Regions from separate parts of the Paenibacillus allorhizosphaerae genome, predicted to be linked through region 2. Evidence: riboswitches for the same ligand, from Rfam matches in the RefSeq annotation. Region 2 holds a riboswitch; each other region holds the start of a gene.
What was found. Region 2 has a riboswitch for cyclic di-AMP ahead of ACFQI7_RS33830 (3D domain-containing protein). Riboswitches for the same ligand answer to the same signal wherever they lie in the genome.

Region 1: another riboswitch for cyclic di-AMP. It lies ahead of ACFQI7_RS20065 (TrkH family potassium uptake protein); the one in region 2 lies ahead of ACFQI7_RS33830 (3D domain-containing protein).
Region 3: another riboswitch for cyclic di-AMP. It lies ahead of ACFQI7_RS26770 (hypothetical protein); the one in region 2 lies ahead of ACFQI7_RS33830 (3D domain-containing protein).

What each region holds. Positions count from the first base shown of each region.
Region 1 covers NZ_JBHSRV010000005.1:226,844-231,397, forward strand. The annotation lists gene uvrC (excinuclease ABC subunit UvrC) at 1-259, shown strand, start outside; gene ACFQI7_RS20060 (CPBP family intramembrane glutamic endopeptidase) at 288-1,910, opposite strand; cyclic di-AMP (ydaO/yuaA leader) riboswitch at 2,140-2,283, shown strand; gene ACFQI7_RS20065 (TrkH family potassium uptake protein) at 2,390-3,742, shown strand; gene ACFQI7_RS20070 (potassium channel family protein) at 3,758-4,420, shown strand; gene ACFQI7_RS20075 (cation:proton antiporter) at 4,524-4,554, shown strand, end outside.
Region 2 covers NZ_JBHSRV010000021.1:9,212-13,765, forward strand. The annotation lists gene ACFQI7_RS33820 (HD domain-containing protein) at 1-1,240, shown strand, start outside; gene ACFQI7_RS33825 (TatD family hydrolase) at 1,298-2,065, shown strand; cyclic di-AMP (ydaO/yuaA leader) riboswitch at 2,291-2,516, shown strand; gene ACFQI7_RS33830 (3D domain-containing protein) at 2,837-3,970, shown strand; gene rnmV (ribonuclease M5) at 4,074-4,554, shown strand, end outside.
Region 3 covers NZ_JBHSRV010000009.1:98,146-102,699, reverse strand. The annotation lists gene ACFQI7_RS26780 (ABC transporter substrate-binding protein) at 1-484, shown strand, start outside; gene ACFQI7_RS26775 (AraC family transcriptional regulator) at 586-1,422, shown strand; gene ACFQI7_RS26770 (hypothetical protein) at 1,534-1,989, opposite strand; cyclic di-AMP (ydaO/yuaA leader) riboswitch at 2,093-2,289, opposite strand; cyclic di-AMP (ydaO/yuaA leader) riboswitch at 2,630-2,828, shown strand; cyclic di-AMP (ydaO/yuaA leader) riboswitch at 3,005-3,267, shown strand; gene ACFQI7_RS26765 (hypothetical protein) at 3,392-3,802, shown strand; gene ACFQI7_RS26760 (potassium-transporting ATPase subunit F) at 3,942-4,019, shown strand; gene kdpA (potassium-transporting ATPase subunit KdpA) at 4,034-4,554, shown strand, end outside.

The DNA of each region.
Region 1 (4,554 bases), on a different contig from region 2:
TTCCTTGCTCGATTCCATTCCGGGCATCGGAGAGAAACGCCGCAAGGCGCTGCTTAAGCATTTCGGCTCGCTGAAAAAAATAAAAGAGGCTGCAGTCGAAGACTTTAAGCCTCTTGGCATCGGAGAAAAGCTGGCTTCGCAAATATTGCAGGCTTTAACGTCTCCGAATCCGGATCAGCCGGAAGGTGCAGCGGATCAAACGGAAAACGATACGGTTTCGGACGGAGAAGCCGTGGAAACGTTAGAGGCAGACGTGTAATACGTCTGCCTTTTTGTCGTGCATTTGGTTACCGCGGCACCGGCCGGTAACGGCCGCCTGAATAAGTGCGGTGCAGCCAAGATAGCAGCCAGCCGATGAGCGCCGGAACGGCCAAGTAAACTATGCCGGTCAGCACCTGCAGCGGCTCGCCCATGTACATGAGCGACAGCCCCATCAAAATGCTGTCCATGGCGGCATGGGCGAAAATAACGGTGAGGAAGCCGTAGCGGAGGAAAGCCCATCCGAATATTAAGCCGATCACGGTTACTTCCACGAGCCGGGTATATACCGGATATATCGGATATTGCGTATGACTTGCGGCCCAGATGACGCTCGGCAGCAGTACCGCCAGAAACCGGTTGCGTGTCAGTTTCAGGAACAGCGCGATGCCGAACAGCCTGTAAACCGCTTCTTCCGAGATCGCCGCGGCCCACGCCATCAGCGGGAATAAGGCGGGATATACCATGTTGTACACGGAATCGGCCGGGTCGCTGACAGCCCATACATCGAATGCTTCCCCGGCGGTAAAAAGCATCACCTGCTGCAATCCGAGCAGAAATAAACAAAGCATATAGCCGCGAATCATGGCCGTTCGCACATGATCTCCGAATATTTGATCCTTCCATACGGGCCATGCGCTCCATCCATGGTCCAGCCACATATGCCGGCCCGCGGAAAGCGTGAAATACGTCGATAACCCCATCAAGAACACGAATATGTTGACAAACCACAAGTAGAATATGGCGCCCGCTTCCGTCGGTCCGCTGCCGTGGGTTGTCCGGAATGCAGGCATCATGTTGAAATTGTTGACGATGTACACGGCGAGAAAGAGAAGAGTTAATATAAGGCCTTTGGAAAATCCGATTTCTTTGCGGTAGCGAATGACGATCCAAATCGCCACTATCGTCATCATGAGCGATACGAGCATGCTGATGCGGGTCATGAGCGCAGACTTGTCGTCTTGGGCATTTTTCCATTCGCCGTACGAGCCGGGAATCGAAAAGGCGGGACGAAATGCTGTCGTCTGGCCGCTTTCGACCTTCATCACGAGTGCCAGCTTTGCATCCCCGATGGATTCCGATTTGCTCTTGAACATAAATGAACCGTTAGCGGAACTGTCTTGTTCCACCACAAAAGCCGCCGGGTTATAGCCCATCTCGGCTATCGTTTGTTCCAGCAGCTTGGTCAAGTTCGTCTCGGACGGGCTCACGCTGTTGGTTTTCGCCGCCGCGGGCTTGTTCCGCTCAAAGCCGATCACGGCTAGCGTGTTGTAGTTTACCGCAATAAAATAGTTCATGCCGGACGCGCGATCGTTAATTTCGACTTCATAGTAGTCGAGCGGGAAGCGTTTGCCGTATTTTTTTAAGTAATCGTCGTACAAATGCTCTTTCTGCAAATAACCGCTCCGCGTCGTGTACGATTGATACAGCGTGCTTGTCTCGACGTCGCTCGAAAGCCGGAACCGGCTTTCCGCAAACTTCAATGCGGCGTCGGCTGCCTGCTGCTTCGTCACGGACGGCTTGTCAATGTTATTCTCGTCGAGCCGGTCGGCGCCCTCCATGAAAGGGGATATGAATATAACGCCCAAGTACATGATCAAACCGAGGACAGCGAGCAGCAGCAGCGAGGGTTCGGACCGTTTTCTCTGCATGGGGGGCTCCTTCTCCATTTTTATTGAATTATTTCATTATATTCATTAAACGTAGCATACATGCGCCGCGGAATTCCAATGAATTCGCGAGTGTGACGAGGATAATCGAAGCAAAGCGAAGCGCCGTATCTAATGGAGCGCTTACATTTCGTTAATATTCCTTTAATCCTGTACATTTCACTCATTTACGACTTTGTACTTCTCGCTAAACACGATTATAATTCATATCAATTGAATAAAGCCGAATTTCTTAACGAAAACGGGGGAACCATGAGTTTAGGGGTGAATTCAGCGAAGCCGCTTCAGGCCGCTGATAGGGTGACTGTACATCCGAATCCGTCAGCTAACCTCGTAGGCTTACGTTGCAATTGGCGAGGTGTGCACGCCGATGCCGTTGCAACTTTTACAGGAACCTGAAAAGACGACATTGGGTTTCCAGTGTCTTTTTTATTGCCCGAAAATCAGAGTCGAGGTGCAACATGAACGCTCCGGCAAAAAAATTTGAGCTGACGCCCCCGCAAATCCTAGTCATCGGTTTTGCGGCGATCATCCTGACGGGGGCGGTGCTGCTGTCGCTCCCCATCGCATCGGCAAGCGGAACGCCGCTGCGTTTTCTGGATGCGCTCTTCACGGCGACGTCGGCGACTTGTGTGACCGGTCTGGTGGTTGTGGATACAGGAACGTTTTTCTCCAAGTTCGGGCAGGTCGTCATTATTTTATTGATCCAAGTAGGCGGTCTTGGATTCATGACCATGTCGACGCTGTTCGCTTTCATGCTGAAGAAACGAATTTCGCTCAAGGAACGGCTCATCTTGCAGGAAGCGATGAACCAGGGAAGCATGGAAGGCATCGTCCGGTTAATCCGGAAAGTCATCCGCTATTCATTGACCATTGAATTTATCGCCGCCGTCGTCTTCTCGATTCGATGGTCGATCGATCTTGGTCCCGCCAAGGGTATCTACTTCGGCATATTTCACGCCATTTCTTTTTTCAACAACGCCGGGTTTGACTTATTCGGCTCTGTTACCGGCCCTTTCAGCAGCCTGACGTATTACGCCGATGATTTTATCGTTAACTTCGTAGCGATGGCATTGATCGTGTTGGGCGGCATCGGTTTTGTCGTCATCTCGGATTTGCTGGAGTTCAAGCGGAACAAACGGCTTTCGCTCCATTCCAAAGTTGTGCTGAGCGCAACGGGCATTTTGATTCTCGTCGGGGCTATAGTCATCTTCGTCTTTGAATTTTCCAACACGAAGACGGTCGGCTCGCTCAACTGGTACGGAAAGCTGCTCGCATCGTTTACGCAATCGGTTTCTCCGCGTACGGCGGGGGTCAACACGGTTGACCTCGCCAGCTTGCGGCAGGCGACGCAGTTCTTCATCATTATCCTGATGTTCATCGGCGCTTCGCCGGGTTCTACCGGGGGCGGAATCAAGACAACGACCTTCTCGGTGCTGATCGGCGCGATGATCGCGATGATCCGCGGCAAGGAAGACATCGTATTTTTCCATTATCGCTTTGGCAAAGACCGCATCTTGAAGGCGATTACGCTTACGATGATCGCGCTGTTCCTCGTCATTACGGTAACGATGCTGTTGTCGACGACGGAGGATCATTCGTTTCTGGTCATCTTGTTTGAGGTCACTTCCGCTTTCGGCACCGTCGGTTTGTCGCTCGGGCTGACGCCGGACTTAAGCGATTTCGGCAGAGTATTGATTGCCCTAACGATGTTTGCCGGTCGTCTTGGTCCGCTGACGCTTGCTTATGCGCTCGGTCCGAAGGTGGAGAAAGAATTATACAGGTATCCCGAAGGAAAAATTACGATTGGATAGGGGAAAAGAGAAATTATGAAACGTGGTCAGTACGCGGTCATCGGATTAGGAAGATTCGGCTCGAGTTTGGCGAAGGAGCTCGTCGATCTGGGGTATGAGGTGCTTGGCATCGATCGGGACGAAGAATCCGTTGATGAGATGAGCGATCAGCTCACGCATGCGGTCGTGGCCGATGCCACCGATGAAGAGGTAATCCGCTCACTCGGCATCCGCAATTTCGATTGCGCCGTTGTCGCCATCGGCGACGATATGCAGGCTAGCATTTTGACGGCCATCTTGCTGAAAGATATCGGCGTCAAAACGGTTGTGGCGAAGGCGCTATCGGAGCTGCACGGCAAAGTGCTGACGAAGGTGGGGGTTGACCGCGTGATTTATCCGGAGCGGGATATGGGGATTCGCGTAGCGCATCAGTTGGTATCGCCCAACCTGCTTGATTATATCGAGCTTTCGAACGAATATTCCATCGCTGAGATATCCGTTCCGAAGCGGCTGTCCGGCCGGTCGCTCGAAGATTTGAATCCGAGGGCGCGGTACGGCTGCAGCGTTGTAGCCATTAATAAGAAGAGCGGGGTTATAATTGCTCCGACCGCCAGTGATATTGTGGAAGAAAAAGATGTGATGGTCATTATCGGGACGAATGATCAAATCGAATCGTTCGAGCATGAAGTGAACCGTTAGTCTGTAATGATAAACGGGCTATTCAAAAGCGATCCCAGATGACTGATTCCTCGGGTTACTAACTAACTATTCGACGGATGCTTCTTAATTGGAGGACTAGCTCATGGAAAACGGAGCGCAACTGGATCATGTTC
Region 2 (4,554 bases):
ACACAAATATATTTACGTGCAGGATCAAACGATTTGGGATTTGATTAATACAAAAGAATTTCAACGATTGCGGCGCATTCGCCAGTTAGGCACATGCTTTCTGACTTTCCATGGCGCGGAACACAGTCGTTTTTCCCATTCGCTTGGGGTATATGAAATCACCCGCAAAATCATCTCGCAATTTGAACGCAACGCGTATGTAGACTGGCCGAAGGAAGAACGATTGCTGTGCCTTTGTGCCGCGCTTCTGCACGATGTCGGACACGGGCCGTTCTCCCATTCCATCGAAAAAACGTTCGGTACGCATCATGAAGAATGGTCGTGTCGAATTGTGCTGGGCGACACGGAAGTCAATCAAGTTCTGCGGCAAGCTTCGCCTACCTTTCCCCAGCAGGTTGCCGGTATTATTGCCAAGACATACACCCACGAAATCGTCGTCAGCCTTGTATCCAGCCAGTTGGATGCGGACCGGATGGATTACTTGCTGCGCGATGCTTATTTTACAGGCGTCAATTATGGCACTTTTGATTTGGAGCGCATTCTTCGCGTCATGCGTCCTTATCAAGGTCATATTGTCGTGAAAGAAAGCGGCATGCATGCTGTGGAAGATTACTTAATGTCGCGCTATCAAATGTATTGGCAGGTCTACTTTCATCCTGTCACCCGAAGTGCTGAAGTCATTTTGCACAAAATTTTTCAGAGAGCGAAGCACTTGTATGAAAGCAGCTACTCGTTCCGCTTCATGCTTCCGCCTCTACTCAACCTGTTTAATCAAGCATTGACGGTGGATGATTATTACTTGCTGGACGAAGCCTTGATGCAAACAGCTTTGATGCAATGGTCCATGGAAGAGGATCGGACTTTGGCCGACTTATGCTCCCGTTTTTTGCAGCGGCGATTGTTCCAATATATAACGCTGGAGCGGATCGACGACGGGCAAATGGAGCGGCTCCGAGCCCAATTAGAACGGTTCGGCATCGATCCGGCATATTATCTGGAAATTGATTTTCCGTCCGATCTTTCCTATGATGTATATCGACCCGGTGTGCACGATGAAAAATTGCCCATCCTGCTGCTCGATTCCAAAGATCGTCTTACTGAAATTTCCAGAAAATCCGAGATCGTAAGATCGATCAGCGGCATCCACATGGGAAAATACCATCTGTATTACCCACAGGAGTTCATTACGAAACATCTTTCTCAATTTGACCCGGATTTGCAAAAACTGCTCTCAACTTAAATGATTTTCCTTCCTTTCCAAGATGATTATCAAATAGAAGACAAAAGGAGTCGCTTTATGCTCATAGATACGCATGCACACTTGAATGCGCCTCAGTTCGATGAAGATCGACAACAGGTCATCGAACGCGCGCAGCAGAACGGAATTCGTCGAATTATCAATGTCGGTTTTAACCGGGAAACGATACCGAGCTCCATTGCGCTGGCCGAGCAGTACGATTTCATCTATTCTACGGTTGGCTGGCATCCGACGGATGCCAAAGATATGCTGCCTGAAGATCTGGAATGGCTCGAGTCGCTTTGCCGGCATGAGAAAGTGGTGGCGATCGGCGAGATCGGCCTCGATTATTATTGGGACACGTCCCCCAAAGACGTGCAGGATCGGGTATTCCGGGAGCAAATCCGGCTGGCCCGCAAAGTCGGAATGCCGATTGTCATCCATAACCGGGACGCCCATCACGATGTGGTGCAAACGCTCCGAGAAGAAAAGGCGGCGGAGGTCGGCGGCGTCATGCATTGCTATTCCGGAAGCTGGGAGACGGCGAAGCTGTGTCTGGATATGAATTTTTACATTTCATTCGGCGGACCGGTTACGTTCAAAAATGCCAGGCAGCCCAAAGAAGTGCTTCAACACGTGCCGCTCGACCGCTTATTGATTGAGACGGACGCGCCTTATTTGGCCCCGCACCCTTACCGCGGCAAGCGAAACGAGTCTTCCTACGTCCGTCTTGTTGCCGAGACTGCGGCGGAAATTAAGGGAATTTCGGTAGAGGAGCTGGCGGAGATCACAACCCGAAATGCGATGGCTTTTTTTCGCTTAAAGTGAAAAAAGGTGCCGATGGGGACGGCCTGTTTTTTGTTCGACTGAAGATAAATGAAGAAAAACGATGAAAAATAGATGTGCGGAAAAGAAATATAAGGTTTTTATTCGGAAAAACAATGAATAATGGTGATTTCGGCCAAAATTCACTCTAATTTTTCGAGTTTGTATACTTTACAACTTCTACCTTCCCATCGTAAACTCAATAATAACTTCATAACGATTACCATATTTCCAACTTCGCTGAGTTTCCAAATGGGAAACGGGGGAACCGCATTGCATGCTGTTTGGCTTCGGCCGGCGGCAGCGGTGTAAAATAGGGGTGAATCCCAAGTGCATGCAGATGCACTGGTTGACAACGAATACCGGTATTCCGGCTATTCATTGCAACATGGGTAGGGCGACTCTCAAGTCCGAATCCGTCAGCTAACCTCGTAAGCGTTAAGAGAGAGGTAAATTGTCGTGTGCTTCTATTTTCATTTGAACAAATGAGAAAAGTCACGGGAAGAGCCCTCTTCTCCGCTGACTTTTTTTTGTGTTTCCCCGTTAGATGGGATAAAGGTCCGAGCCGGTTCATAAACATGTGTCCCAAGGAGGTGGGGCTGCAGGCAAGTCGCAGTTCTGATGACACCGGACGGAGGTTGCTGCAAACTGTAACGCAGCGATGCGCTACTCGGAAGCAGCGTTGGTGTGGAGCCAAACTAAATTACCATAGTCGCGTCAGATCTACTCATGCAAAACACTCGGGTGGCGAGGCTTTGAAGGAGGACCGAACTAGTGGGCGTTGTGTCAACGGAACAAACCCATGTAAGACGATCATCCAGCATGTCCTTCGCATTGCGATGGAAGCATGAAAACTTGCGTATGATATCGATTATTGCACTCATTTCATTCGCGATGGCTTTCATGTTTTTAATGATGTTGTATGGTACGGCCATTAAGCGCGTATCGGTAGTTGTAGACGGCCAGGAGAAAACATTTCAAACCCGGCACGGGAATCTGCAACGAATACTGGATGAACAAGGCATTGCTGTCGGCGAGCACGATCATCTGTCTCACTCCCTGGCGAGCGCGATCAAATCGGGAGAGCGGATTATGATTGAACGGGCGAAGCCGGTAGAGCTTACCGCCGATGGAGAAACCAAAACGGTATACACGATCGGTAAAACGGTGGGAAGTGCGCTGCAGGAACTAAGCATTTCTTTGGGCGAGCTTGATAAAATAACCCCTGCGATCGATGCGCCTTTGCCGGAAAATGATAAAATTCAAATTGTACGGGTGAAGAAAGAGACGGAAGAAGTAACGGAACCGATTGCATTTGAAGTTGTCAAACGCAACGAACCGCAGCTCTTGAAAGGTAAAGAACAAGTAGTTCAGGAAGGGCAAGAAGGCGTCTTGCTCAAAACGAAGGAAAAAGTGTTTGAAGACGGCGAATTGGTGTCTGAACAGGTAGTTGACGAGAAAGTCCAATCGGAAAGTATAAAAAAGATTGTTGCGATCGGCACGAAAAACCCGGTAACGGTGTTGTCGGCCTCGTCGCCCACTGTGGATGAAATATCGAAAAATGGAGTGACCTTTGCTTACAAGCAGGTCATCAATAATGTCACGCTTACCGCTTATACCGCTGGTTCCACAGGAAAAGGAACCTCGCATCCGGGATTCGGTAAGACGGCTACAGGTACGACAGTAACGGAAGGTCGCACGATTGCAGTAGATCCAAAGGTCGTTCCTTTGGGTTGGTGGGTTTATATCGATGGTATCGGATTCCGCAGAGCGGAGGATACGGGTAGCGCTATCAAAGGAAACGTCATGGACGTTTATTTCGAGAGCAATACGTATGCGAACCGGTTCGGATTGAAGCGCGGGTATACCGTGTATGTCATCGGACCGAAGAAGCCGACAACCGATTAATGACTTGCAATTAGGGCAGACTCATAATATAGACGAGAAGGAAAGAAGAGGTGCGACACGTTCCTCTTCTTTTCTGCTGTTAGCGAAAGAAGGTAAGTATGGTATGATTAAGGAAATCATTGTCGTTGAAGGAAAAGACGATACAACGGCCGTGAAACGGGCTGTCGAAGCCGAGACGATCGAAACCGGCGGGTCGGCGATCAACAAAGATGTGTTGAAACGGATCCGATTGGCGCAAGAGCGCAGAGGCGTCATCGTCTTCACCGACCCGGACCACGCGGGGGAACGGATCCGCAAAATCATTTCGAAAGAAGTGCCCGGCTGCAAGCATGCTTTTTTGACCCAGGAAGCGGCGACGAGCCGCGGAGATATCGGCGTGGAGAACGCATCCGTAGAAGCGATTCGCGAGGCGCTTGAGAATGTGCGCACCGATTATCAGTCGGCGGAAGCCCAAATTTCATGGGAAGACCTGATGGAAGCTGGACTCATCGTCCATCCCGAGGCGGCCGCCCGAAGAATGATGGTCGGCAAATATTTAGGAATCGGCTATTGTAACGGAAAACAATTTTATAACCGCTGCCGCA
Region 3 (4,554 bases), on a different contig from region 2:
GACGACATTCGTCTCCAGAAATTTCATGGATTGGAACTTTGCGTGGGACATCGTCAGCATGCCTACGTACAAGGAATTGCCGGGCATCGCGCGGTTGGCCGATTTCCGCAGCGTGTACATCACGAGCAGCAGCAAAAACAAGGATGCCGCCTTCCAGGTGGCTGCATGGCTAGCCTCCGACGAGATGCAGTCCAAGCTAACGGCCGATATGGGATTATATCCGGTGCTGAAAAACGAAGAAATCAAAAACAAGTATATGCTGAACGACCCGCTCTACAAGGGGAAAAATATAAAGGCGGCATCCTACAATAAAGTCGGACCGGGCATGCCCGGCCGCAAGCCGGGATTAACGAACGTGAAGGCCGAGAACATGTTTATGAAAGAACTGCAGAAGGCCGTTGTGGAAAATAAAGATTTGAATACGGTGCTGCGAAGCGCCGAAGAAGTGATCAATAAAGCGATTGCTTCCGAGAAAGCAAAATGATCCGGCATTTTTGCAAGCTGCCGGGGCGGCGCTTCTCTGCCGAGGGGCAAAGTTCTGTGCTATGATGACGTTATATACATCATGCGTCGTGGGAGATGAGAATGGTGCATGAGCCGTTTTTCGAACGATTTTTTCCGAAAATGGTCGAGGTGCTCCTCCGCGGGGAACCCTTCTGGAAACAAAGGAAGTACAGGTTTGAGCTGAAACAGACGAGTTTGTACAACTTTGTTTACGTGTTTGCGGGAAAGGGCACGTATGAATTGAATGGCACCGTATGGGAACTAAATCCGGGCACGGTTCTTCATATGGCTCCGGATGAACACATGATATTGTCAAGTTCGCAAGCGGAACCTCTGACGTATTATAGCGTGCATTTCCTGTATTTCCCGATGGAATGGGAAGGGAACCAAGCCAGACTGGGACAGAAAGGCGCCCCTCTGCCGTTCGAGCGTGTTTTTTCCGTTCATGCGGACGCCGCGGAGCTGGAACGACGGCTCAAACAGTTGCATGAGTTGTGGAATGACAAAAACGCGGGGACCGAATGGACCGTCAGGCTTCTGTTCTTGACGCTGATGAAGTGGCTTAGTGAGGCGCTGACCCACAAGCTGCGGGATGAAGATGAAACGGCCCGGCTTATATCCGATTCCATGAAATACATTCAGGACCATTACCAGCAGTCGCTGGAACGCGATAAATTGGCGCGCATGGCGTCGCTGTCGGCCAGCTACTACTCGATTTTGTTCAAAAGGTACTCGGGTTATACGCCATTTGAATTTATTAACAAAATAAGGCTGGATAAAGCGAAGCAGCTGCTCCGCACCACCAATGAGCCGATTTCGAAAATTGCCAGAGAGGTCGGCTATCAGGATCCGCTTTATTTCACCAGATTATTTGCAAGGGAAGTGGGCATGGCTCCCCGCATGTATCGCAAAGCGTAGCCGCGGCCTTTGACGCCGAGGAATAGCATACCAAAGAAAGCCAAGTTTGGCCCGACAGACCGGCTTGGTTTTTCTTGGTTTCGTCATGATGTTGTCTGCACCGCATTGCATTTAGAAAGAGAAGTACGCCTGCGAACGGTCGATCAACAGGGAACTCCCTAATGATGAAGCGATATCTTTTTGCAGGGTGAAGGGATATCTAAGCTTGAAGGCCAAATCCAGCAGCGCCGATTCGGCGAGATTCGTCCTTGCTTGCCCCCACGCTTTGTCTCTGGTTTGGACGCAGCGAATGGCATCGGCAATGGAAAGACCTTTCAGTTTCGCAAAGACGAATGCCCAGCGGACCAAATCTATGTTTTCCCTCGTGCAGGGTATCACGTATTCTCCCCAACCGCTAACCCCGCCGCTTGATATTTTGAGCAATCCGCAGTTGCATTCGCCGCCGGTCAAAGGGATTTGATTCTGGATCAGGCGGCAGTCGAACCGGAACACCTCCATCGCGCAGATGCGATAGTGTAAAAGCTCATTTTCATTTATTACGGGTGAAGGAACGGTTAAGTTGAACATCGTATCCAATCTCCTTAACTTTAAGGTGGAAAGCGCAAAAAAGCCCGAAGAGCAGAGAAACTCTGCTCCCGGGCTTCTTGCATAGCAATAGAAGGCATGGGTGCGGTTCTCTCTCAATGCGCATACGAGGTTAGCTGTCGGGTTCGGGCTTGAGAGTGCCCTACTCACGTTGCAACCGTTACATCTAGCGAAGCGATGTCGGTTGTCACTATCTGAGATTCACCCCTTGAAGCCTTTGCGTTAGTATAGGCTTCGATTGGGTCCCCCGTTTCCTATAAAGGAACTCTGCGTTTGAATAGGAAAATATGATATTGTTGCAATGAATCATACTCCGAGCCATACGCAAAGTAAAACCCGAATCCGGATGTTATTTTCGGTTTTTTGGCTTCATATGAGGATGGAAACGGATTCATTCAAAGCCTGCATTTAATATCGATATAAATGCTGCTTGATTCTTCGTTTATCGCGGTTTCTCAGAAAAGCGGCGAAAAGCGGAGCATGATATCGAAAATGAAAGATCATATACGGATTGTTCGAGCTCTATCGCCTGCCAGTGCCGGATTTGCAATGCAGCGTTTCTTTACAGCGCGTTGCTTCGAGCGTATGATACGACTCAAGAAACAATCCAAACAAAGTTTCCCATTTTTATTCGCTGAATTTCCTTGATACCAAGGAAAACGGGGGAACCAACAGGTGGTGCAAGAACGGTGTGAGAGCCGGTCGCGCATCGCCAGGGGTGAATCGCGGGGACGGAATGTCATGGAATTCCGTACTCGCGTAGGGCGACTCTCACCGCCCGAATCCGTCAGCTAACCTCGTAAGCGTTAGACGGCAGCCGGCTTGTCTTTCGAATCCGGATCGATTCGACAGAAAAGCGCTGCTTTTGGAGAGAGGATGATGAAGCTTGTGATCGTTTGCCGCGACCACAGGGCTTAATGCCTCTGTGGTTTTTTGCTGCATTTTATTGAAAATTTACCGTTTTATTTGCAGAGACGAATAAATTGAATAGGTCATATGCAACTTTTCGCTGAATCCTTGAATGGAAAAGGAACGGGGGAACCAACGGAGTCGCGCAGCATATCCAAATGTCGGATACGGTCACGGCTTTATGGGGTGAATCTTGCAGTTGACAACCGACATCGTGAATACCGATGTAACGGTTGCAGCATTGTTGACAATTGTCCAGCGACATCTCCGCTGTACAATTGCAACGCAAGTAGGGCGACTCTCACGCCCGAATCCGTCAGCTAACCTCGTAAGCGTATAGAGAGAGGCAACGATTGTCGTGAGCAGGACACGGTATGTTCTTTACTGTGCCTTCAGAAGCCGCGGGAAGAGTTCTTCTCTGATCGCAGGCTTCTTTTTTGTTGCCTTCTCTTTCTTCATTCAAGGAGGAGAACACATGGATAGCCGGCAAAGATTTATTCTGGTATCTGCGCCCAACAAAGCGGGTGAAGCCTTCGTCCGTTTATTAATGACGCATAGACTCCCCTTTGCCGCGATCGCTAATAACAAGCGGGAGCGAGCGCGAATGAAGGAGCTGGGCGTTGAGCGCATTATACTCGTCGACACAACCGAGGAAAGCACCTGGCAGCTGCCCGACTTTCCGATCGGAAAAATATTTTTGTTCGAAAGCAGTTTTACTTTGTGCTGCCGCTACATTCGCATATGCAGTTCTTGGAGCAGCGAACCGACTTATGTAATCACGCATTCGAACCACCCGCGGCTCATTTATAAAGGACTTGGAGCGAGCTTCGTCATTCATACGAACAGCGATGAAGTATCGTTTTTACTCCATGCGCTTGTAGGGTGAACCGAGAACTTGGAAGTGATGGAGGAGTATATATGGCGGATCTCTATATGGTTTTGATTCTCGCAGCGACTTACGTTCTGTTCGCCGGCTTTTTGTCCTGGTGCGGCAAAGTGACTGAGGAAACGGGAGGTGAGCGCAAATGATCGTTGTTTATTTATTTACGGCGTTTATCTTTATTTACCTGGCCTATGCGCTCATTCATCCGGAGAAATTTTAGGGAGGCTGTACACTGTGGGCATTTTGCAAATTGCCGTTGTGATCCTGATTTTGATGCTGATCGTTAAGCCGCTCGGCACTTATTTATACCAGGTGTTTCGGAATGAAGCGAGTGTGACGGACAAATTTTTTTCTATCATTGAGAAACCTGTTTTTGCCCTGATCGGGCTTAAGGATCGAAAGGGCATGACCTGGAAAACGTACGGACTCAGCTTCATTTTAACGAACATCGTGCTGGTGGCCGTCAGTTATTTGATTCTGAGGGTACAAAAGTTTTTGCCGCTGAATCCGAACGGCATCGACAACATGGAGCAGACGCTTTCATTCAATACGGTCATCAGCTTCATGACCAACACGAACCTGCAGCATTACAGCGGCGAATCGGGGCTCTCGTATTTCTCGCAAATGGCCGTCATCATGATGATGATGTTCACTTCTGCGGCGACCGGGTTATGTGTTGCCATCGCTTTTGTTCGAGGGATTACAAATAAGGGTCGGACGATCGGGAACTTCTTTGAAGATTTCGTGAAAGCTCA